Regions from separate parts of the Steroidobacter sp. genome, predicted to be linked through region 2. Evidence: riboswitches for the same ligand, from Rfam matches in the RefSeq annotation. Region 2 holds a riboswitch; each other region holds the start of a gene.

Region 1 (7,948 bases), on a different contig from region 2:
GCCGCTTCAGCCTCGGCGCCAGCTCGTTGATCCTCAGATACAGCTCGGTGCTTTCTTCGGCCGGGCCGGAGATGATCAGCGGTGTGCGGGCTTCGTCGATCAGGATGGAGTCCACTTCATCGACGATGGCGTACGTGAGCGCACGCTGCACGCGGTCCTCCAGGCGGAACGCGAGATTGTCACGCAGATAGTCGAAGCCGAACTCGTTGTTGGTGCCGTAAGTGATGTCGCAGGCGTAGGCGGCGCGCTTTTCTTCCGAGCTCTGGCCGCTCTTGATCACACCGACAGTCAGGCCGAGGAAGCGGTAAACCCTGCCCATCCACTCCGCGTCACGCGAAGCCAGGTATTCGTTGACCGTGACCACGTGCACGCCCTTGGCGGGCAGCGCGTTCAGATAAGCCGCAAGAGTCGCGACCAGCGTCTTGCCTTCGCCGGTGCGCATTTCGGCGATCTTCCCTTGATGCAGCGCCGAGCCACCGATGAGCTGCACGTCGAAGTGCCGCATGCCCAGCACGCGGCGCGCGGCTTCGCGAGTGGCCGCAAAAGCTTGGGGTGCAATGTCATCGAGCGTCTTGCCCTGCTCGAGCAGCTGACGGAACTCGCCCGTCTTGGCCTGCAATTGCTCGTCGGACAAGGCCCGGAAGGACTCTTCCAGGGCGTTGGTCTTGTCGACGATCCGTGAATAGCCGTTCAAAAGCCGCTGATTGCGACTGCCGAACAGCTGGGTCAGCCAATTCGCCACGCTGAAACTCCGGGGTGGGGCGTTTGGAAAAGCCCGTTATTGTACACGCGCGCCCGGCGACTCTAATTAAGGTCTCGCCATTGAACGCCAGGCCGCGGGAGGCTTGGGGGCGTCCCGCCCCAAAACAAGCCAGGTAGGCGTTTTTTAGCGGCGGACGAACGTCATCGGATCCACGGCACGGCCCTGCTTGAGCACTTCGAAGTGCAGGTGCGGGCCGGTGGAGCGGCCGGTGGACCCCATCAGGGCGATGGGCTGGCCTTTCTGGACGGTGTCGCCGACCTGCACCAGCGCCTTCTGATTGTGCGCATAGCGGGTGACGTAGCCGTTGCCGTGATTGATCTCGACCGTCCGGCCGTAGCCGAAGCGGTCCTTGGAATAGGTGACCACACCCGAAGCGACCGCCACGACCTGCGAACCGGCCGGGCCGGCGAAATCGATGCCACGGTGATAGGCGTTGCGGCCGGTGAACGGATCGGCGCGATAGCCGAAGTGTGAGGAAATCCAGCCCTGCAGCACGGGCCGGCCGTCCGGCACCACCTGGCGGCTCAGGTTGCGTGTGGAAATCATGCTTTCCAGCACGCTCAGCTGGCGCTCGCGGTCGCGGATCTGGTTGTTCAGGTTGTCGAGCATGGCGGTGAGCTCGGGCGCGGCGACAGTGGCGCTTTCCACCAGGCCCTCGGGACCGCCGACGGCGGGCTCGCTATCGAAATTGAACTCGCCCTTGTCCAGGTTGGCCATTTCGGTGAGCCGGCGGCCCAGGGCGTCGAGCCGGATCACATGAGCATTCATCTGGCCGACGCGGCTGGTGAGCGCATCGAGCCGTTCCTGCACGTCGCGCCGGGCGTTGGCGATTTCGAGCCGCTGTTGCTCGAGCTTGCCGCCCCACTCGGTCACCTGCGCGGCCGGGTTGCTCATCAAGCCGCTGCGACCCAGCTGGATGCCGGCGAACAGCACGCCGCTCAGCACCAACACCACGGCCGCAATCGTCACCGTCATCGCCAACGGACGGCCAAGCTCGAACTGATGAGCCTTGCCGAAGCGCTTGGAGAACACGATGACGTTCATTGGATCACTACCTTCTCTCTTTCGCGCCCTAAACAGCCGACTTCCGCCAGCGGCACGACAATACGTTCACCCCCGCCTTGAACCTGCACGCTTCCAGCGACAAGGTTCGCGACGACTAAAGCCATTGGCCTGGCTCGAGCAGAACTGCGGTGGACGTAGAACCGAATATTCGTGTTGTACATCCTGGCAACCCCGCTATCGTGGCGCGGCCCGCATCACTCGCGTGCCCTGCTGCCGTAGACCGGTGGCTTTGCGTCCCCGCCTTTCGACGGGTTTGCCCTTAACAGTGGCTGGAATATGCATAACGCAACGTACAAAGATCAAGCGCCTGTCGCCCAGAATGTGGCTTTCAGGGTATGACTGATCGTTTCAAGCCGCTGGGCGAAACAGTTGGCCCGTTATTCGCGCAGCTGGAACAACGCGTCGCCGCGCATATCGAGCTCACCGACCGGATCCGGGCCGCGCTCACCGGGCCCGAAAAAGATCATGTCGTGTCAGCGAGTTGCCGCGGCGACACCCTCGTCGTGCTGGCGGATTCGGCAGCCTGGTGCCCACAGATTCGATATGCCCAGGCCCGGTTGTTGGAAGTGTTAAATAGTTCCGTTTCGGCCGATAGCGAGAAACAGGTCACAAAAGTAAAAGTTCGCGTTGGCAGGAAGCCGCGCGACTTATCTCAGCTCTGAGGAGGTTTTACGCGCTGAACGGCCGATCAGGCCGATACCATCGCAGCGGCGGGGACGTACGAAATCGGCGAGTCCTTGACGTCGTCGAACGTCACCGGCTCCCAAGCATTAGGCGAGTTGATCAACTTGCGCACCAATTGATTGTTGAGCGCGTGGCCGGATTTGTGGCCGCTGAATTCGCCGATCAGGCTCTTGCCGAGCAGGTACAGATCGCCGATGGCGTCGAGGATCTTGTGCTTCACGAACTCGTCTTCGTAGCGCAGGCCGTCCTCGTTGAGCACGCGGTACTCATCGAGCACGATGGCGTTGTCCATGGTGCCGCCCAGCGCCAGGTTCTTGGAGCGCATGTATTCCAGATCGCGCATGAAGCCGAACGTGCGCGCGCGGCTGATCTCCTTCAAATAGGACGTCGTGGAAAAATCCATCGACGCGGTCTGCGAGCGCTTTTTGAAGACCGGGTGGTTGAACTCGATCTCCATGTTGACCTTGAAACCGTTGTAGGGGTCGAAGCGAGCCCACTTGTCTCCGTCGCGCACTTCCAGCGGCGACAGGATGCGCACGAAACGTTTCGGCGCGGGCTGCTCCTCGATGCCGGCCGACTGCAGCAGGAACACGAACGGGCCGGCGCTGCCGTCCATGATGGGGACTTCTTCGGCGGACAGGTCCACATAGGCATTGTCGAGCCCGAGCCCGGCAAATGCCGACAGCAGATGCTCCACGGTGGATACCCGTACATCGCCGTTGAACAGGGACGTGCCGAGCATGGTGTCGCCGACGTTTTCGGCGTACGCGCGCACGTCCACCGGCTCGTTGAGGTCGGTGCGACGGAACACAACGCCGGTGTCTACCGGCGCCGGTCGCAGCACCATCAGCACTTTTTTCCCGGAGTGGAGGCCGACGCCGGTCGCGCGGATGGTGTTCTTGAGGGTACGTTGTCGCAACATGAGGGGTTCCAGGCGGCGCAGACCCTAACACTGCCAGCAAGTCAACGGCAAGCCTCTGACTTGCCGTTACTTTTGCTTACATCGAAAAAGGGCCCAACCGCTCTACTAGATGAATCGACTTGCCAGTCTACGGCGAAGTTCCAGGCGCACCATGCATGTTCCCTATGTAGCCCATAGAGACCCCAATACCGAAAAGTGGCCGGAAACGCCGCTTATCAGCAGCCGCGCTTCATCGCTTCGTTCCCCATCAATCGGCCTGCCGGCGCAAAAACGCCGGAATATCCAGCATCGACGTGTCCTCCGCCGTCAGACCATCGCCCACCGCGCGGCGAGCCTGGCCCGCATGCGGATCGCGCTGGTTGCGGATGTAGGTCGGCACGTGCAGGTCGTCCAGCGTCGGCACGCTGCCGCGGCGGCCACCAGGAATCGCCGTCATACGGCGCGTATCCTGTTGCGGCTGCTGCACGTGTGCGCTCGGACGGCCGATGCCGGTAGCGACCACGGTCACGCGGATTTCTTCGCGCATTTCCGGATCGATCACGCAGCCCACCACCACGTTCGCGTCCTCGGAAGCGTACTGCTTCACGGTGTCGCCGACGATGCTGAACTCGCTGGTGCGCAAGTCCATGCCGGCCGTGACGTTGATCAGCAGGCCATGAGCGCCCTGCAAATTCACATCTTCCAGCAGCGGGCTGGAAACAGCGGCTTCAGCAGCTTCGCGCGCACGGTTTTCACCGCGAGACACGCCCGTGCCCATCATCGCCATGCCGGTTTCAGCCATCACGGTGCGCACGTCGGCGAAGTCGACGTTGATCATGCCGGGACGGGTGATCAGCTCGGCGATGCCCTGCACCGCGCCCTGCAGCACCTGGTTGGCCGCCTTGAACGCATCTAGCAGCGTCACGTCGCCGCCCAGCACGGTCAGCAGCTTCTGGTTCGGAATGGTGATCAGCGAGTCGACGTGCTTGCTCAGCTCGGCGATGCCGCGCTCAGCGGAGCCATGCCGCTTGCTGCCTTCCATCTCGAACGGCCGGGTCACCACGGCGACCGTCAGGATGCCCAGTTCCTTCGCGACCTGCGCCACGACCGGAGCCGCGCCCGTGCCGGTGCCACCGCCCATGCCGGCGGTGATGAACAGCATGTCCGAGCCTTCGATCATTTCGATGATGCGATCGCGATCTTCCATCGCGGCCTGACGGCCGACTTCCGGATCCGCGCCCGCACCGAGGCCCTTGGTGATGTTGCAGCCGATCTGCAGACCGACTTTCACCTTGGAATGTTTCAACGCCTGCGCGTCGGTGTTGATGCAAATGAAATCCACGCCTTCGATACCGGCCTGGATCATGTGAGCGACCGCGTTTCCGCCGCCGCCGCCGACGCCAATCACTTTGATGACTGCGCCCTGGTTTTCTGTATCAGCTAGTACAAACATCGTTAGTCCCCTCAATGTCAGCGAGACAAAGCAAATTTCAACTTGAGCCGCGGCCGGTTCAGAGGCCCGCCGCGCTCACCACCTTCCCCAACGATCCCCGTTTTTGTGTCCGTTCCATGGCATCTCGTCTCGGTCATCAAAAATTTCCTTGAAACCAAGCTTTCATGCGATCCCAGGCGCCACTGACGTTGCCGCTCAACGGCAACTCCCGACGCCCGCGCAGATAATTCTCCCGGCCGTACAGCAGCAGGCCGACGCCGGTGGAATGGATCGGATTGCTCACCACATCCACGAGACCCGTGATGTGTTGCGGAATCCCCAGGCGCACCGGCATGTGAAACACTTCTTCGGCGAGCTCGACCGCGCCTTCCATCTTCGCGCTGCCGCCGGTGAGCACGACGCCCGCGGCGATCACTTCCTCGAAGCCGGAACGGCGCAGCTCTTCGCGCACCAAAGCAAACAATTCTTCGTACCGAGGCTCGACCACTTCGGCGAGCGTCTGTCTCGCCAGCCGGCGCGGCGGACGATCGCCCACGCTCGGCACTTCGATGGTCTCGTCCGAGTTCGCGAGCTGCGACAACGCGCAGGCGAACTTCATCTTGATCTCCTCGGCGTGATGCGTCGGGGTGCGCAGGCTGACCGCGATGTCGTTGGTCACCTGATCGCCCGCGATCGGAATCACCGCGGTGTGACGGATCGCGCCACCCGAGAACACCGCGAGATCGGTCGTGCCGCCGCCGATATCCACCAGGCACACGCCCAGCTCCTTCTCATCGTCGGCAAGCACCGAGTACGCCGAGGCGAGCTGCTCGAGCACGATGTCTTCGACCGACAAGCCACAACGCTGCACGCACTTCACGATGTTCTGCGCGGCGCTATCCGCACCAGTGACGATGTGCACCTTCGCTTCCAGTCGCACGCCCGACATGCCGATGGGCTCGCGAATGCCTTCCTGGCTGTCGATCAAAAACTCCTGCGGCAGGATGTGCAGGATCTTCTGGTCGGCCGGAATGGCGACGGCGCGCGCCGCGTCGATCACGCGATCGACGTCCTCGGACGTCACTTCTTTGTTCCGAATCGCAACGATGCCGTGCGAATTCAAGCTGCGCACGTGGCTGCCGGCGATGCCGGCATACACCGAATGAATCTCGCAGCCGGCCATCAACTCCGCTTCCTCCACTGCGCGCTGAATCGACTGCACCGTCGATTCGATGTTCACGACCACGCCGCGCTTCAGGCCGCGCGAAGGATGCGAGCCCAAGCCCACCACTTCGATGCGACCTTCGTGATTCACCTCGCCGACGATGGCGACCACCTTGGAGGTGCCGATGTCGAGGCCGACGATCAAGTTACGGTCATTCTTCCTAGCCATCGGCTCGAGCTTCCTCGGCGTCGCGGGCGACGCGGGTAGGGACGTTCCAGCCGACTGCGAAGCCATTGCTGTAACGTAGATCTACATAACTAACTTCAGCTGCGCGCGCCGCCACCACGGGGCTCGCCACAGCGATAAATCTTTCCAAACGGGCGGGCACGTCCTGCCGGCCGAGCCGCACGATGACGTCGTTGCCCAAGGTCAACTGCCAGGCGCCGCGCGCATCCAGCTCGACTTTGGTCAGCCGCATTCCCACACCCAGCAGACGTGGATACGAGTCGAGATACAGCTTCGCGACCTGCGCTTCCGTGCCCGGCGGGCCCACGAGTTGCGGCAACTCCTGCGGAATGTGTCGCGCATCGTTCAAGAACAGTTCGCCCCGTGTGTTCATCAACCCAGACTCGCCCCAGCGCGCCGCCGCCACGTGCTCGGTGATGAACACGCGCACGCCATTCGGCCATTTGCGTTCGACGCGCGCGCGATCCACCCAAGGGATCGTTTCCAATGCCGCGCGTAATGCGTCCAGATCGACGGAAAGGAAGCCCGAGCCACGAAACGGCGCCACCACTTCTTCTATTTGCAACGGCGCGACGCGCTGAAATTGCCCGCCCACTTCCACTTTGCCAATCGGCCGATCGAACGAGACCACCAGGCCCCACGTCATCACGCCGAGCCCGACCATCAATGCGACCACGCCAAGCACGGGACGCAAGCCGCCGTCGGTCAACCACGTGACCAACGGCTGCAGGCGTGCGAAGAGGTCGAGCTGACCCTCGCCCGCCGGCTTGCGACGATTGCGCTTGCGTGTGCCCATCATGAGCGGGGTGCTCCTTGAGTGTCGCGCGGCAGACTCGTTTCCAGCACGCGCCACACCAACTCGTCGAACTCGATACCGAGCGCCTTCGCCGCCTTCGGCACCAGCGAATGGCTGGTCATGCCCGGCGCCGTGTTCACTTCCAGCAAATAGAACTTGCCGCTGGCGCGATCGCGCATCACGTCGACGCGCCCCCAGCCATAGCAACCGGCGGTGCGGAATGCTTCCAACGCGAGCGCACGAATTTCATCTTCCGCAGCGCCTTGCAGGCCGGGGCAGATGTACTGCGTGTCCTCGGCTTTGTACTTGGCGTGATAGTCGTAATACTCGCCTGCCGGCACGATGCGAATGCTCGGCAACGCCGTGTCGCCGAGCACGCCGACGGTCAGCTCGTCACCCACGACCAACTGTTCCATCAGCATCTCGCCCTGATACTGCGCAGCCAGAGCGACAGCCTTCGGCAGATCGGCTTCCTTGAACACGCGAGTGACACCGACGCTGGACCCTTCGCACGATGGCTTCACGATCACCGGCAGACCGAGATCGCGCGCGGCCTTCTCCACATCGCTATTCCGAGCCAGACGCGCGTAGCGCGGCGTCGGCAACCCGAGTGACAGCCACACTTGTTTGGTGCGGATCTTGTCCATCGTCAGGGCCGAGCCGAGCACGTCAGAGCCCGTGTACGGAATGCCGAACGCGTCGAGCAAACCTTGCAGGATGCCGTCTTCGCCGCCGCCGGCGTGACCGTGCAGGATGTTGAACACGCGCTGGCAGCGCTTGTTCACCAACTCGTCGACCAGCGCCTTGATGCCGTCGACCTTGTACGCATCGACGCCCTGACGCTTCAGCGCGTCCAGACAATTGCTGCCGCTGTCCAGCGACACTTCGCGCTCGGA
Region 2 (7,948 bases):
AAGCAATGTTCCGCACAAGAGCGATAGATACTTGTGATGCATCATTCGTTCACCTGCTTTGCCTGCACGGCCGCCCGTTTTGGCGGTGCGCCCCGTCGCCAGAACACTTCAGGCTCGATGGTGAGCTGGTAACAGCAGTTCAGCGCCTGCCAGGACTGCATGATTTGTTCTTTCATCGCGTCCATGCGCTTCTCGACCAGGCGCGCATCTTCCACATCTGCCAGGTATGACAGGCGCAACACCGCGGGGCCTTTCTGCAGCTCTTCGATGAGCAGGCTCAAGCGCGGCTTCCATTGCATGCGCATCTCTGTGGTACCCGGCTCGAACACCGCATCCGCGATATCGAGACCGATCACGCGATGGATGGATGCGCCGAAGTTGAAGCGCAGCGCTTTACCGCGCGTCGCGCGCTCGATTCGGATCTGATCGCTGGAGGCGCGATAGCCGCTCGGCAACGTGCGATCGTCGAGTTTGAGCACATAGTTACTGCCGCGGCCTTCTCGCGGTGTGATGGCGCAGGTGATGTGGAATCGGCCGAAGCGGTCTGTGGTCACCGTCAAGCCGCGGGCGCTCACCACACGTACGCCCGACAGGCCGCGTTCACCGGTGTCCTGAATGCCGTTGCGGTTCGCGTCATCGAAGACCTTGCCGGTCACGTCCGTGCAGTCGAAGGTCGCATCCGGAATGACCCGCACGGTTGCAGAGCCTTCGTTCGAGATCGCAGCGTTGGTGAACGACTGGATGGCCTGTGCGCGGTTGACGAACTCGCCTTCGCTCACACCGGCGCCGACGGCCAGCAGCAGTACGATCGAGTGCCGCGCGTTGCCATCGACCGATAAATCGTTCCACCTGAGCTCGCGCCCGATCAAAGTTGGCTCGACCGGTACACCGTCGATACGCGCCGAACCTTCGACGTAGCGGAAGCCCGCCGGGAAGCGATCGACGAGCGTGATGTCGAACAGCGGCACGGGCGTCACGTTCGTGTAGGTGATCGTGTACGGCACCAGTTGGCCACGCGTGACGTTGAGCATCGGCGTGACTTTCGACAGCGACAGCACGCCTTGCAGATCCGGATCGACCGGAATGTGATTGTTGAAGATCTGCGTCGAGCCGGGCACGGCGCTGTCATCGAACCTGAAGTGCTTGTGATATCGCGTGCCGTCCGTGCGAGCGCGAACCGAGGGCGGCGGCGCAAACTCGGAGATCTGCACTTCGCAGTGCTGAGCGGTCGCCGCGATCGCGTCGTCAACGCTCGCTGGACAGGTCGGCACCGAGAGCGCGGCGGTCGAAGCATCCGACGTAGGCGGAATGATTTGCGACGGCCCAGCGATGTAGCCCACCGTCGGCGCGGTCACCTCGATCAGATAACCGCCGCCGCTCGCGCACGTCGGTTCCGAGAAATTGAGATCGAAGCGGTAGTAGCCGTACGGCAGCGTGACCTGATTCTGCTGCGTGGGGTCGTAGAAGCAGCTCTCCGGCAGCGGCGCCTGGGTCGCGGCGCTGAGCATCGTCACGATGGCGCCCGGCACTGGCGTTCGCGCGATGGTGTTGTAGACGACGCCATTGGGCTCGATTGGCAGGTTCACGTTCTGAATGTTGCTGCCGGGCTGCAGAACGATTTCGGTGATCCGCTGCAGATCGTTGTTGAACTCCGAGTGCGCGCGACCGAGCTTGGCGGTGCTCGAACCCGCACCGGGCGCGACGAAGCGCAATTCATAGCGATCACCGTTGATGTAGTTGGGCGCGATGCCGCTGATTCGATAGGCGCCGCTGCCATCGGTGATGGCCGAATGCACGAGTCGATCGTTGCGATACAGATCGACGCTCCAGCCCTCGAGCAGCCGTTCAGCGGTGTCGACCGTGCGATTGAAGTTCGCGTCGTGCCACACCGTGCCATTCAGCGTACCGACGCCGACGATACCGCCAACATCGATGGATACGCTCGCGCGCGCCGTGCGCGGCGGGTTGTTCCAGGTGACGACGCCGGTGTTTGTGATCCTCGTGCCGATTGGCAGATTGGGATTGATCGCCGCGCGGAAGCGGAGGACGGCGGACTGGCCAGGTTGCAACGGGCCATACGCGGTTGAGTAATCCGCGGTGATCACCGAGTTCACGACCGTGATGCCGGTGGTCACGCCGTTCAATGTCGCCGATTGATCGACATACGCCAGGTATCCCGGCATCGGCGCATTCAGATCGTCGGTGATAACCACGTACTGCGCGGGCACGCTCGCAATGTTGGTCACGCGCACGACGTATTCGAGTGTCGAGCCCGCGACGGCCGAACCACCGCCGACCACTGCCACTTGCTTCACGATGGACAACTGCTGACCGACACCGACCACGACCACCGTCGGTTCCGGACCAGTGGCGGGATTGCCGTCGCCATCGGTCAACTGATCGGGCAGTTCGTTCGTGAGCACGCGCGCCTGGTTCGTAATGAGCGTGCCGGCAGGCACGGCGGCATTCACACGAAGGTCGAATTGGATGACTGCAGAATTGCCGGCGGTCAGCGTGCCCTGCCCCGCTCCAGGCAATGGCGGCGTCAGATCCGCGGAGCTGATGTCGATGCCGGCGACGAGCGGCGAAACGCCACCGTCCGGCTGACCGACCGCGAGTCCATTCAGATAGAGCGAGTCGGCGACATAGGTCGTATTTGCCGGCACGGCATCGCGAAGCATGGCTTCGGTCGCGGGAACGTTGCCGTTGTTGTAAACGGTGATCGTGTAGCGAAGGACATCGCCTGGATCGACGACGCCCGGCGAGCCAAGATCCACCTGCAGCGCTGCGCGCTTGTCGGCAAACAGCAAGGGCACGGCGCCGACGATGTCGCGCGTCGGATCGTTCTGAATAGAAGTCGTCGGATCGTCGGAGGGATAGTCGACGATGCCATTGGCGACCGCGCTCACGAAGCCCTGGTTCGAGATGATGGTCCCGTCGACTACGTCAGGATTGACGCGAACATCGAAAGTGATCGTCGCCACGTTGGTCGTCGTGGCCGATGCATCCGCCCGCATCGCGCCCGGCGTCGCGTTCTCTGGCGCGTGGATCGAGATGCCATTCACGAGTGGCGAAACACCTGATACGTCGGCGACCGCGACGCCGTTCAGCAGCGTGCTGCCGGCAACGTAAGTCGTGTTGACGGGAACCTGGTCTCGCAGCACTGCATCGGTCGCGTTGGCGTTGCCGATGTTTTTGACCGTGATCGTATAGCGCAGCGTCTCGCCTGCGAGCAGCAGGTTCGGATCGCCCGTCACATCCTGTGAGATCTTGTGCACGCGAAACACCGGCGCGGACTCGATGGTGATCGCGGTTGGGTCCTGCGTTCCACCGACGGCGGGATCGTCGCTGCGTTGGACTTCGGCGCCGGCGATGAACAGCTGCGCCTGGTTCAATACGAGGGTGCCGTTCGCAATGACGGGAACGAGCTGTGCGGTGAACTCGAGGATCACCGAGTCAGTCGCCGACCCCGCGACGCCCAGCGTCAAGTTGCGAATGTCGAGCAAACCCGTGCCTTTGCTGCCGCCGTTGGCATTGCTGTTGTTCGACGCGCCGCCCGGCAACGCGCTCACCAGCCACACCGTGCCCGGAACGAACATCGCGGAGCTATTCAGCATGTCGATCTCATCGAGGAGCGAGAAGCCGAACGCGGGGACATTGCTGACGTTGGTCACCTGCAGCCGATACCGCACCACATCCGCGGGATTGGCCGTTGCTCCGGAGATCGCGGTCTTGTGGAACAGCAGCGTGGGAACGGCCACGGCGACTCGCGTCGGATCTTCATCGCCCGCGAGGAGCGGGTCTGACTGGCCGTTGACGTTCGGATCGTCACTGACCATCAGCGGCGTGCCATTCACGCTCAGCTGCGATTGGTTCGCGATGATGCTGCCAGCGGCAACGCCCGCCGCGACTTGCACATCGAATTGAATGACGATCTGGCTGCCCGCCGACACATTGATATTGCCGATATCGATGACGCCGGTGCCCTTCGCACCGCCATTGGGATTGCTGTTGTTCACGGCGCCGGCGGGGAGCGCACCGACAATCGACAGGGATCCAGGAACGATGGCCGCCGGCGTATTGAGCGCGTCGATCTCGTCGTAAATCCTCGCGTTGCTCAGCGAGTTCGTGGTCGTCTGCAGACGCAACGTGTACCGCAAGGTGTCGCCCGGCGCTGCCACCGTCGCCGGGTTCTGACCGGTACGCAGATTCGTGACCGTCTTCTCGAAGAAGTTGCCCGTGAGCGCGATGGTGACAGTGTGGCTGTCCTCGTGATCGAGCGTACCCTCGGTGCCGTTGGTCAGTGTCCTGTTGAACACTGTGCGATCTGGGTTGGTGGTGCGGTCGTTCGCCCACTGAGTCGCGGCGGCAATGTTTGTGAGCGTCGCGCCGTTCTGCGTATCCGTGTCGAGCTGTGCTCGATAGGTGACGATGAGATGCTGATTGGGCGCCACAGGTCCCGCGGCATCGAGCAGCGAGAGTGTCAGCTCGCACGTCGGCGCGGCGGTGTAACTCGCGGAGTAATGAGTGCCCTGAACGAGCGGAGTGCCGCCCAGTGTCACGCTCAGCTGTGCCGGTGGGACATCGCACATGCCCCCCGTCGGACCTGTCGGCAGGCGATCCACGATAGCGAAGTTCCACGCGTCGCTCGTGCCGTTGTTCATCACATCGAGCGTGAACTGCGCGCCCGGGCCAAGATTCATCGTGGCAGGCCCGGACTTGGTCAGCGTGAGATTTGGCGCGCCGATGGTCATCGGCTGCGAGATGCCGTTCTCGCCGGGCAGCGGCGAGAAAAACTCGTCCGCATCGATCACGCCGTTTTCGTTCACGTCGACCGCTCGACCGAACGACCACCGTGCAATGTTCGTGAAGGTGCGACCGAGGAAATTGTTCGGCGTGTCCTCCAGCACCAGCGTGATATCGATGGCGATCTGTGTGTCGGCGGGAATGATCGGCGTGATGTTGAATGTGAGCACGCCGCTCGCGTCGGTGAACGTGTGCGGCACCGGTGTGCCGTTGCTCAACCACGTGACCGTAGGTGTGCCAACCCGCGTTACGTCGACACCCATCTCATTCAGATCGTCGACGACGCGAATCGTATGCAGATCGTTGACCGATCCGCTGTTGCGAATGACGGTGCCCGTTGCCGGATCGAATAGCACGGGAATCGTCAGCCGGTACGTGAACGGCACGCCGACTGCGGCATAGGGCGCGGGACTGCGTTTGTCGATCTTCTCGACGGGGATCAGGTAGTTCTGACAGCTGTCTTGAATGGTCGTGGACGAGCCGTTGGTGAACCAGATCTTGTGCTGAGCCACGGCATTGCACGACATGTTGCCGGTGTGGACCACGTTGTCGAACACGACCAGATAAGGCGTGGGATCGTTGTTGTCGAACGTGAAGTTGGTGCTCATGCCCCCTGGGTAATTGAGGATGGTGCAGTGAGTGTCGATCTTCACGTTGGTCGGCGGCACGGGCCGCACGTTGCCGTCGATCGTGCCGTTATAGGGCGCCGCCGAGCAGTCGACCTGCGTCTGCGCGCTCACGTCGAAAGAGATCGTCATCAACAGGGCAAAGAGCAGCAATGGCAACAATGTGGCGATGCCACTGCGCCCTGCTCTCACATAGTTGCTTACCCTGGAGCTCATACACCCTCGTTCCATTTGCCCGCGTTGGACATTCACGCGAGTCACGAACGGACCGAGGGATCGCCCTTGAAACGGGCTGGATTCCGGCGGTCCCGCTGTCGTGGAGCGCCGCCGCTGCGGCGCTCTTTAGACCGGTGACTTTGCGTCGCCACCTTTCGGTGGCTTTGCCTTTGTCGGACTGTTGCGAAAGACTCTGACTACGACCTCAGGCGGCCGGGAGGAAGTCGATCGGATACAAAATCGTGATGGCCGGCACGCCTTCCTTGGGGCCGAAGTTGATCGTCCTGACGCGGTCCACCACCTGCGCCGACAGTTCGGGCGCATTCATGTCCGAAGACTGCAAGGCGCACATCGACACGCTGCCGTCCGCCTCGATGGTCAGATGCAATACCATCTGTCCGCGCAACGTCGGGTCCTTGCGCAGTTCCTTGTTATAGAGTCGATAGAGCGAAGCCTTATAGCGATCGAACACGATCTGAATTTCTTCGTCGGTGCGTGACGGGCCAACACCGTCGCCACTGAGCGGCCGATCCGCACCCGGCTTGCCGATGCCGCCGATGCCACTGGTCACGCGGGTGACCTGGACATTCGCCATGCCGCCGTTACCGCCAGTGCCGCCCACGCCGCGACTCAACGACGCGAGATTGATTCCGCCGCTGGAGCCTGGCGCGTTCGTGGTGAGCATCGCGCGTTGGACCGGTCCGGAGTCGCTCGCATTGTTGATCTGCGCCTGCGAGCCGAGTCGTGCGAGCGCTTGATCCTGCTGCATGCCTGCGAACTTCTCGCGGAACGCGAGAATGCCCTGCTCCGCCGCCACTTTCGGACCTTCGCCAGCGGCAGGCTCTGGCACCTCTTTCTCGGGCTTTGCCGCAAGCTTCGGAGCTTCCTTGGTCGGCTTTTGCTCGACGGGCTTCTCCTGCGGTTTCGGCTTCGGTTGTTCGCGCGCCTGCACGGGTGGCTTCGGCCGCGATTCGATCAACAGACGAACGATGCGTTCCGGCACTTCCGCCTCGGGCTTGAGAATGCGCGTCGGCAAAGGAATGTGCGGAACGATGAGCGCGAAGATCAAACATAGCAGCAGCGCCGTCGCGGCGGACTTGCGAAAGCGCTTGTCCTCTTCTCCGCCACGCGTCCAAGGCATGGACGCTTTGTACGCGGGCAGCTTGCTGATCTCCCGCTCGACGATCCATTCCTGTTTGCGCCGCTCCTCCTCTTCGAGCGCTTCGAAGAGGATGTCTTCCATCAGCTCGGCATGACCCTGTTGCTGATTGATGCGATCGACGACGGCCGCGCGGCGATCCTCGATCTCTTTGATCCGCTCGTCGAACTGTGCGACGCGGCTCCGCACGCGACGGACGTAATTCGCGCTCGCGTTGCCGTCGGCGTTCTCGCCCCAGAACAACGCGGCGCCGCCCATCTTGTCGAGCTTGTCGAGGGCGTTGCAGGCATCCTGGAGCACGCCATACTGGGCGCGCTCGATTGCAAGATCTCCGAGCTCGAGATCGACCGCGTGGAGCTCGACCGCCAGTTCATCGAGTGCCTGGCGCGCTTGAGCGAGCCCGGCTGCGAGCGCCTGCTGAATGTCTTGGTCCGCGTCGACAACAGTCGTGTCGACGGCCTCGGACAATACAGGGATCTCCTCCGCCTCGAGTCGTGCTTTAGCTGGCTGCATTGGCGGGCTTCTCCTTCTGCAGGACGGCCAGCGAGATCTTCCCGTAGGAGGAAGAGCTGCAGGTGGCCATCACTCGTTTCACAACGTCGAACGGCAGGCTCTTGTCCGCGATCACCGTGACTTCGCGCGACGACGCTTCGTCAGCGCCGGTCGCGATGCCGGTGAGCATCGGCCGTTCGAGAACGTCGCGCAGCGGTTCGATGAGTGGGGTCTGCGTGCTCTGCACTTCGGCGATCGTCGCAACCGCTTCGCCCTGCACGAACACCTGCTCTTTGGTGATCATCACGACCACCGCGTTCTGCGGCTTCACCTCGGCGGTGGACTGTGGAATCTCGATGCCCTTCGAGTTCTGCACGACTTCCACTTCGGTGGAGTAGATGAGCAGGAACGCGACCATGACCGACATGATGTCGATCAGTGGGATCAGGTTGAGCTCCGCGTCCGAACGGGGCTGCGAGCGATTCAATAGACTCATAAGTGGGTTCCTCGACTCGGCGATGCCGTGGCGATCACGGCGCCTCGCCGACGGCGATGTTGGCGAACAACTCCTGTTTGGTCGTCGTCGCATCGGGCTGCGTGACTTCAGCGGTGCGGATCGCATCCATCGCCTGGATCAGATAGTCGTACT
Region 3 (7,948 bases), on a different contig from region 2:
TACTGGCTGCGTGACGACACGCGCAGCGATCCGGACGTGCTCGCCTACCTGAAGGCCGAGAACGAATACACCCAGGCGATGCTGGCCCCGGCGCAGCCGCTGATCGATCAGCTGTATGCTGAAATCGTGGCGCGGCTGAAGCAGGACGACGCCACCGTGCCGGTGCGCTATCGCGGTTACTGGTATTCGATCCGTTACGCCACCGGCCAGGAATATCCCATCGTGGTGCGCCGGGCGGACGCCGCTCATGCCGGTTTCGCTCATATGGATCGCTCCGCCGAGGACGACATCCTGCTCGACGGCAACGCGCTCGCCGCCGGCCTGCCGTTCTTTCAACTGGGCGGCTACGAAGTCAGTCCCGACAACCGGCTGCTCGCTTACACCGAAGACACCGTCGGTCGCCGCCAGTACCGGCTCAGAATCAAGGATCTCGTGACAGGCACGCTGCTGCCCGACGTTATAGAAAACGTCGACGGCGGCATCGCCTGGGCCGACGACAATCGCACGCTGCTGTATGTGGAAAAGGATCCGGTCACCTTGCTGGGCCGGCGCGTGCGCCGGCACGAGCTCGGCAGCAGCGGCGAGGATCCGCTCGTATATGAAGAGCCGGATGAAAGCTTCGATCTGAGCGTCGAGCGCAGCAAGTCTGAACGTTATCTGCTGATCGCCTCGGAGAGCACCACTTCCTCCGAATGGCGTTATGCGCGCACGGACGACCTCACCTTTAACTTCCAGGTGGTCGTGCCGCGCGAGGAAGATCATGAATATCAGCTCGATCATCTCGATGAACGCTTCATCATCCGCACCAACTGGCAGGCGTTGAATTTCCGTATCGTCGAAGCGCCGATGGCGCAGGTCGCCGATCGCGCCCGCTGGCGCGACGTGGTGGCGCACGACGCCGACGTGTTCATCCAGGACTTCGAAATCTTCCGCGGCTTCATCGCGGTGAGCGAGCGCTCGCGCGGCTTGATGAACATCCGGGTGCAGCGCTGGGGCGAGGCGCCGTTCCATCTGACGGCGGACGATCCGACCTACACCATGGCGCTGGGCTCGAATCCGGAGCTCGACACCACGCGGCTGCGCTACATCTATACGTCGCTCACCACGCCGGGCACCACTTATGAATACGATCTCACCGACGGCTCGCGCGTCCTGTTGAAACGCGATCCGGTGCTGGGCGAGTTCGATCCGGCCAACTACGTCAGCGAATTCGTCTGGGCGCCGGCGCGCGATGGCGAGCGCATTCCGGTTTCCATCGTGTACCGCAAGGGCACGCCGTTGAACGGTACCGCGCCTTTGTATCAATACGGTTACGGCTCGTACGGCCTGAGCATGGAGCCGGCGTTCAGCTCGTCACGGCTGTCGCTGCTCGATCGCGGTTTCGTGTATGCCATGGCGCACGTCCGCGGCGGCCAGGAAATGGGCCGGCGCTGGTACGACTCCGGCCGCCTCGAACACAAATGGAACACCTTCAACGATTTCGTCGACGTGACCGATCATCTGGTGGCGCGCGGCTACTGTGCGCGCGATAAGGTGTTCGCAGCGGGCGGCAGCGCCGGCGGTTTGCTGATGGGCGTGATTGCCAATGTCGCGCCCGATCGTTACGCCGGGCTGGTCGCGCACGTGCCGTTCGTCGACATCGTCACCACCATGCTCGACACCAGCATTCCCTTGACCACCCTCGAGTATGACGAGTGGGGCAATCCGAACGAAGCCGCTGCCTACGCCTATATGCTTTCTTATTCGCCTTACGACAATATCCGCCGCCAGCCTTACCCCGCCATGCTGGTCACCACCGGACTGTGGGACAGCCAGGTGCAGTACTACGAGCCGGCCAAGTGGGTCGCGAAGCTGCGCCGGCACGACACCGGCGGCCGGCCGCTGTTGTTGCACGTTAATCTTGAGGCGGGCCACGGTGGGAAGTCGGGGAGATACGAGCACATGCGCGAAGTGGCGCGGGAATACGGATTCATCATCGCCTTGGCCGAAGGCATGCGCATCGGGAGTGGGTCATGAGCCACACCGGGTACATTCTGCTCGCCGACGACAATCCCACGGACGCCGAGCTGACGATTCGCGCGCTGGAGATCGGCGGCGTTTCGCAGCAAGTGGTGTGGGTTCAGGATGGCGAGGCGGCGCTGCATTACGTGTTTCGTCAGGGCGTGTACTCGCAGCGCGTCTCCGGGAATCCCAAGCTGATGCTGCTCGATCTGCACATGCCCAAGATCGACGGCCTGGACGTGCTGGCGCAGATCAAGGCCGATCCCAAGACGCGCTCCACGCCGGTGGTGATCATGAGCTCCTCGGACCAGGAGTCGGACATGGCGCGCAGCTACGAGGCGCACGCCAATAGTTACATCGTGAAGCCGGTGGACTTTAAACAATTTACCGATCAGGTCTCGCAGCTCGGTCAGTACTGGACCCGCATCAATCGTGCCGGTCCGTAGAATGTGCGCTGTGTCTCTCTTTGCCGTTGAGAGAACCCCCTAATCGTGTGATTCACACGCCTGCCGGGCATACTTCGCAGGCTCCGAGGGGTTCTTTTTTAGGGGCTGGTGGCATGGGTGTCATCCTGATCGCATTCGAGCGCGAATCCGAGCAAAGCGCGCTCGAGACATTGCTGTCGGGTCGCGGTCATCGAGTATTGAAGTCCGCCAACGGACTCGCCGCGCTGGACGTCGCGCGCCGCGAGCCGCCGCAAGCCATCGTGTCCGACATCGTCCTGCCGCGCATGGACGGTTTCGCCCTGTGCCGCAAATGGAAACAGGACGAGCGCCTGCAGAACATTCCTTTTGTGTTCTACACCCGGCGCCACGACGATCCCAAATATGAACGCTTCGCGCTGGAGCTCGGCGCCGAACGTTTCCTCGCCCGCTCGACGCCGCCGGAAACACTGCTGACCGCGCTCGACGAGCTGCTGCCGCCGGGCCACATGAACGGCGCGCGCGCCAACGGTCACTCGAATGGCCAGGCGAACGGGAATTCCAACGGTCATGGCAACGGCGCGAGCGGCAACACCCGTCCGATGAACATGCTCGACACGGCCGCCATGCAGCGTTTCGCCGTGCTCGAAAAGTCACAAGCCGACGCGCTCGAGAAGGCACAAGCCGCGCAACGCCTGCAGGCGGCGCAGGCCGAAGCGCTGGAAAAAGCGCAGAAGCTGCAAGCCGCGCAGGCTGAAGCATTGGAGCGCATGCAACGCGCGCAGGCCGCGCAAGCCGAGGCTTTGGAAAAAGCTCAGCGCGCGCAAGCCGAAGCGGTCGAGCGCGCCGAACGTTTGCAACTCGAGGCGGACCAGAAAGTTCAGCACGCGCAAGCTCAGGCCGAGGCGCAGGCCGACGCTGTGGAGCGCGCGATGCAGTCCCACTCGCGACTGCGCTCGCAGGTCAACGAGCTCGAAGCGGTCAATCGGCGTCTGGCCGACGGCGAGGCGCGCTTCCGTCGTGTGTTCGAAAGCAATCCGCAACCCATGTGGATCGCCGATCACGCCACTGGCGGCTTCATCGCCGTCAACGATGCGGCGCTGGCCCTGTATGGTTATTCGCGCGCCGAATTCCTTGCACTGAAGGCCACGGCCCTGGAAATGCCGGACAGCGACGGGCCGATCCGGCGGCACAAGCGCAAAGACGGCAACAGCGTCGCGCTGTCGATCGCCTCTCGGCAAATCGAATTCGACGGTCGCAACGCCGAACTGGTGGCCGCGTTCGATCTCACGGAACGGCTGGAGACCGAGCGCCAGTTGCAGGAGCAGGCGAGCAGCGGTGGCGCGGTTCTCGATGCGGTCGCGGATGGTTCGTGGCTGCTCGGCGCCGACGGTCAGATCCTCGATGCGAATGCGGCGTACTGCCGCATGTCCGGATACAGCAAAGAAGAGCTGCTGCGCATGAATGCCGCCGACATCGAGGATCACAACTCCGGAGAAACGACGATGCGGCTGCAACTCGGCCGCGTCCGTGGCGGCGGCCGCTATGAGGCCAAGCATCGTCGCAAGGACGGCTCGTCGTTCGACGTCGAAGTGAGCGTCGGCCTTTTGGAGAACGCACGCGGCAGCATCGTGCTCATTCGCGACGTCACCCAGCGCCGCCGCGAGTTGATCGTGAACCGTCAGCTCCAGCGTCAGGCCGACTTCCTGGTCGATCTGTTCAAGCAGGCCGACACGTTCGATGAGTCCGCCATCGTGCGGCGGGTGATCGAGCAGGGGATGGACGTCACGCGCAGCCCGCTCGGTTATTTGTATTTCGTCGATCCCGTGCAAAAGACCATTACGCTCGCCGCCTGGCGCGACGGCAGCCGGCCGCAAGCGGTGATGGCGGATTCCGAGCCGCAGCCCATCGGTCGCGCCGTGTTGTTCACCGAATGCGTGCGGTCCAAGCATGCGTTGTCGAACAACGACGTGACCCGCAAGCCGCAGAACGACGGCCTGCCGGACGTGACGCGTTATATCGCCGTGCCCATGCTTTCGGGCGACGAAGTGGTCGCGGTGCTTGGTGTGGGCAATCGCGAAACAAGTTACAACGAGGACGATCAACGCGCGCTCGCCGCGCTGGCCGATGGCGTGTGGCGCGTGTTGCATACGAAGCGCGCCCATGCGGTGACGCTCAGCGCGCTCCAGCGCACCGACGTGGCCCTGCAAGGCATGATCGATTCTTTCGTACGCATGAGCGAACGGCACGATCCATACACCGCTGGATCGTCGCGTCGTCTGGCGGCACTCGCTGTCGCGATCGGCCGCGAAGCCGGGCTCGATGGCGAACGTCAGCACGGTTTGCGAGTCGCGGCGTTGTTACACGACGTTGGTAACATCGCCGTGCCGGCAACCATTCTCAGCAAGCCCGCGCCGTTGACGGAGACGGAACTGGCGCTGATGCGCACTCACGTCGAAGAGGGTTGCCAGTTGCTCGCCGATATCGACTTCGGCGCACCCATCGCCGATATCGTTTATCAATCTCACGAGCGTTTCGACGGCAGCGGTTATCCGCGTGGGTTGAAGGGCGACGAAATCATGATCGAGGCCCGCATCCTGGCGATCGCCGATACGGTCGAGGCCATGTGCTCGCCCCGGCCTTACCGGCCGGCGGCCGGCATGGACGCCGCCATCGACGAGATCAACCGCGGGGCCGGCAGACGCTACGACGAACCCCTGGTCGCCGCATGCACGCGCCTGGTCAGGCAGCACGGCTTCGTGCTGCCTGAATAAGCGGCTTTTCCCGATAAAAATAGGCTTTCGCGCGGTTGTGACAGTTTTGTTGTCGCGCCGCGCCTAAGTGTCGCCACTAAGCGTCGCCAAATTTTTCCCCTGTGAACTTGCAACTTTCCCTCAACGACGTTGGGGGGTCGTCCGATATGTCAAGTTCCAGGGCTCCGACACAATGTGCCCCGTCTGTAAGGGCAAAGCCGTTCGAAAGACGGTGACGCAAAGCCTCCGGTCCTCCGATGCCGCTCCAGCAGCCGCATCGAAGATAGCGGGGTTGCCGTTACGACTTAATCAGGTCGTATCGTGAAGTCCTTGGGCCTGCGGCCCGCGCACACAGCGCCGGCTCAGCAACGCCAGCTTCCCTTGCCAGACACAGGTGCTCGCCACCGCACGCAAAACGCGTGACGCGAGCTTGGCTCGGAACTGTGCTTGCTGGAGTTGCCCAATGCGTCTCATTGCTTCGCTCGCCGCGGTCGCGGCGCTCGCTTCGTTCGCCGGTCTCGCCTCTGCCCAGACCAACCTGCCGCCGACCATCAGCGGTACGCCGCCGACCGTCATCAAGATCAACACCAGCTATAACTTCCTGCCGACGGCCCGCGATCCCGAAGGCGCCGCGCTGAAGTTCAGCGTCGTGAACAAGCCGTCGTGGATGGCGGTGAGCCCGAACAGCGGCCGCTTGATGGGTTATCCCAAGTCGCCCGGCACCTGGAGCAACATTCAGCTGCGTGTGACCGACGGCGTGCACGTCGTGTCGCTGCCGGCGTTTTCGATTCAGGCGGTGACCACGCTCTCCAGCAACACCGCGCCGCGCATCAGCGGTACGCCGGTCACCACGGCGACGGTGGGCACGGCCTATAGCTTCCAGCCTTCCGCCTCCGACGCCGAGGGCAACGCGCTCGGCTTCACTATCGCGAATCGCCCGAGCTGGGCGACTTTCAGCACTTCCACGGGCCGCCTGAGCGGCACGCCGACGGCTACTGGCACCTTTTCCAACATCGTCATCAGCGTGAGCGACGGTCGCCTGACGACTTCGTTGCCGGCCTTCTCGATCGCCGTGGGCAGCACCGCCAACCGCGCTCCGGTCATCAGCGGCACGCCGGTTCGCACGATCAACGCGGGCAGCGCTTACAGCTTCCGTCCGACGGCGAGCGACGCCGATGGCAACACGCTGACCTTCTCGATCGCCAATCGTCCGAGCTGGGCCACGTTCAACACCAGCACCGGCCAGTTGTCCGGCACGCCGACTGCTGCGCAGGCGGGCACGTATAGCAACATCATCATCAGCGTGAGCGACGGTCGCGCCACGGCTTCCCTGGCTGCCTTCTCGATCAGCGTTGTCGATGCCTCGAGCGATGGCGCCGTGCTGAGCTGGACCGCGCCGACCTCGAACACGGACGGCAGCACGCTGAGCAATCTCGCGGGCTATCGCATCGCCTACGGCACCTCGGCCAGCGCCATGACGAGCACCATCCAGGTGGCGAACCCGAGCGTGACCAACTACACGATCAGCAACCTCGCGCCGGGCACCTACTACTTCGCGGTGCGTGCTTACACCAGCAACGGCACCGAGAGCGCGATCTCGAACGTGTACTCGAAGGTCGTGCAGTAAGTCGAGTCTCGAAACTGCGTTGAGCGCCACAACAGTGGCGCACGCAACGGCGATCGGAGCACTCCGGTCGCCGTTTTTTTGTTTGCCGAAATGTCTCGATGTCTACACAACGGCCGCCTGGATTCTGACGGAGTTATGTGAATTCGAAGTGACATTCGCGTGCCGTTTTGCCGCCGCGTTTGTCGGTCTCCACCGACAATTGCAAAAACATAATTCCCTGGGTTTTACTCAACATCACCAAGGGCATAACCGTCGAAAGACGGCGACGCAAAGCCTCCGGTCCTGACGGCGCAAGCTGGGGATAGCGGGGTTGCCGGCCAGCTCTTCTTGCGTCACCGAGCTAGCCGTCATCCTTCTCTCCTTTTCCGTGCTCGTGTCGTTCGTACCGCCGCCTGCGTCACGCCCTGGGACAAGAAGATCAGTCCAGGGAGAGCAGAAAGTGACATCGGCAAACCCGTCGAAAGGCGGGGACGCAAAGCCTCCGGTCTACGGGAACGCGGCACGCATCGCGCAGCGCTCCTACGACAGCGGGGTTGCCACAATCGCGACCGTCTTGCCCGCAAGGCCCCTTGCGAGCGCGCCACGCGAATGTGAGATCAGCGAGCTGCCGATAGCGCGCCCCACGTGCGCGCACCTTTTCCTGCGCTTCGAAAGTCGCGTCTCAGCCGCGACGGCTGCCTCATTTCCGGAACACAGCTGCGCCAAGCCGCGCCGGTCGCCAGACCGTCGTTGCCGCGCGCGAAGCCAAGGTACGAGCAATGATTCCAACAATTTTCGGGAAGACGTTCCTGCAGCGAGCCACGCTGGCCCTGATCGCCGCTTCGTTGAGCGGCTGTTTCGACGATGGCTCTGGCAGTAGCGGCCCGGTAGGAGACGCGGTCGAGCAACCCTCGGGCGACGATGGCTCGGGCGGCGACCCCGTGGGCGGCGAGCCCTTGCCCACTCCGGCGAATCAGCCACCCGAAGTGAGCGGCACTCCGCCCGCGAGCGCGACCGCCGGTCAGGCGTATTCCTTTCAGCCCACGGCCACCGACGCCGACGGCGACTTCCTCGAATACACCATCACCAATCAGCCGCAGTGGGCGACCTTCAACGACGAGACCGGCCTGTTGACCGGCACGCCTCAGGACGCGCACGTCGGCGAT

The links. Region 2 has a riboswitch for cyclic di-GMP ahead of VGD45_RS21015 (hypothetical protein). Riboswitches for the same ligand answer to the same signal wherever they lie in the genome.
Positions count from the first base shown of each region.
Region 1: another riboswitch for cyclic di-GMP. It lies ahead of VGD45_RS24695 (M23 family metallopeptidase); the one in region 2 lies ahead of VGD45_RS21015 (hypothetical protein).
Region 3: another riboswitch for cyclic di-GMP. It lies ahead of VGD45_RS18290 (fibronectin type III domain-containing protein); the one in region 2 lies ahead of VGD45_RS21015 (hypothetical protein).

Region 1 covers NZ_DASWTF010000039.1:67,883-75,830, reverse strand. The annotation lists partial or broken gene secA (preprotein translocase subunit SecA) at 1-742, opposite strand, end outside; gene VGD45_RS24695 (M23 family metallopeptidase) at 887-1,807, opposite strand; cyclic di-GMP riboswitch class I at 1,990-2,096, opposite strand; gene VGD45_RS24690 (DciA family protein) at 2,164-2,490, shown strand; gene lpxC (UDP-3-O-acyl-N-acetylglucosamine deacetylase) at 2,517-3,434, opposite strand; gene ftsZ (cell division protein FtsZ) at 3,682-4,866, opposite strand; gene ftsA (cell division protein FtsA) at 5,003-6,238, opposite strand; gene VGD45_RS24670 (cell division protein FtsQ/DivIB) at 6,231-7,055, opposite strand; gene VGD45_RS24665 (D-alanine--D-alanine ligase) at 7,052-7,948, opposite strand, start outside.
Region 2 covers NZ_DASWTF010000036.1:293,340-301,287, reverse strand. The annotation lists gene VGD45_RS21020 (OmpA family protein) at 1-45, opposite strand, end outside; gene VGD45_RS21015 (hypothetical protein) at 42-5,648, opposite strand; cyclic di-GMP riboswitch class I at 5,731-5,827, opposite strand; gene VGD45_RS21010 (AgmX/PglI C-terminal domain-containing protein) at 5,854-7,320, opposite strand; gene VGD45_RS21005 (biopolymer transporter ExbD) at 7,307-7,795, opposite strand; gene VGD45_RS21000 (biopolymer transporter ExbD) at 7,830-7,948, opposite strand, start outside.
Region 3 covers NZ_DASWTF010000034.1:95,294-103,241, reverse strand. The annotation lists gene VGD45_RS18305 (S9 family peptidase) at 1-2,016, shown strand, start outside; gene VGD45_RS18300 (response regulator) at 2,013-2,447, shown strand; gene VGD45_RS18295 (HD domain-containing phosphohydrolase) at 2,561-5,197, shown strand; cyclic di-GMP riboswitch class I at 5,378-5,476, shown strand; gene VGD45_RS18290 (fibronectin type III domain-containing protein) at 5,640-6,803, shown strand; cyclic di-GMP riboswitch class I at 7,036-7,121, shown strand; cyclic di-GMP riboswitch class I at 7,241-7,344, shown strand; gene VGD45_RS18285 (putative Ig domain-containing protein) at 7,562-7,948, shown strand, end outside.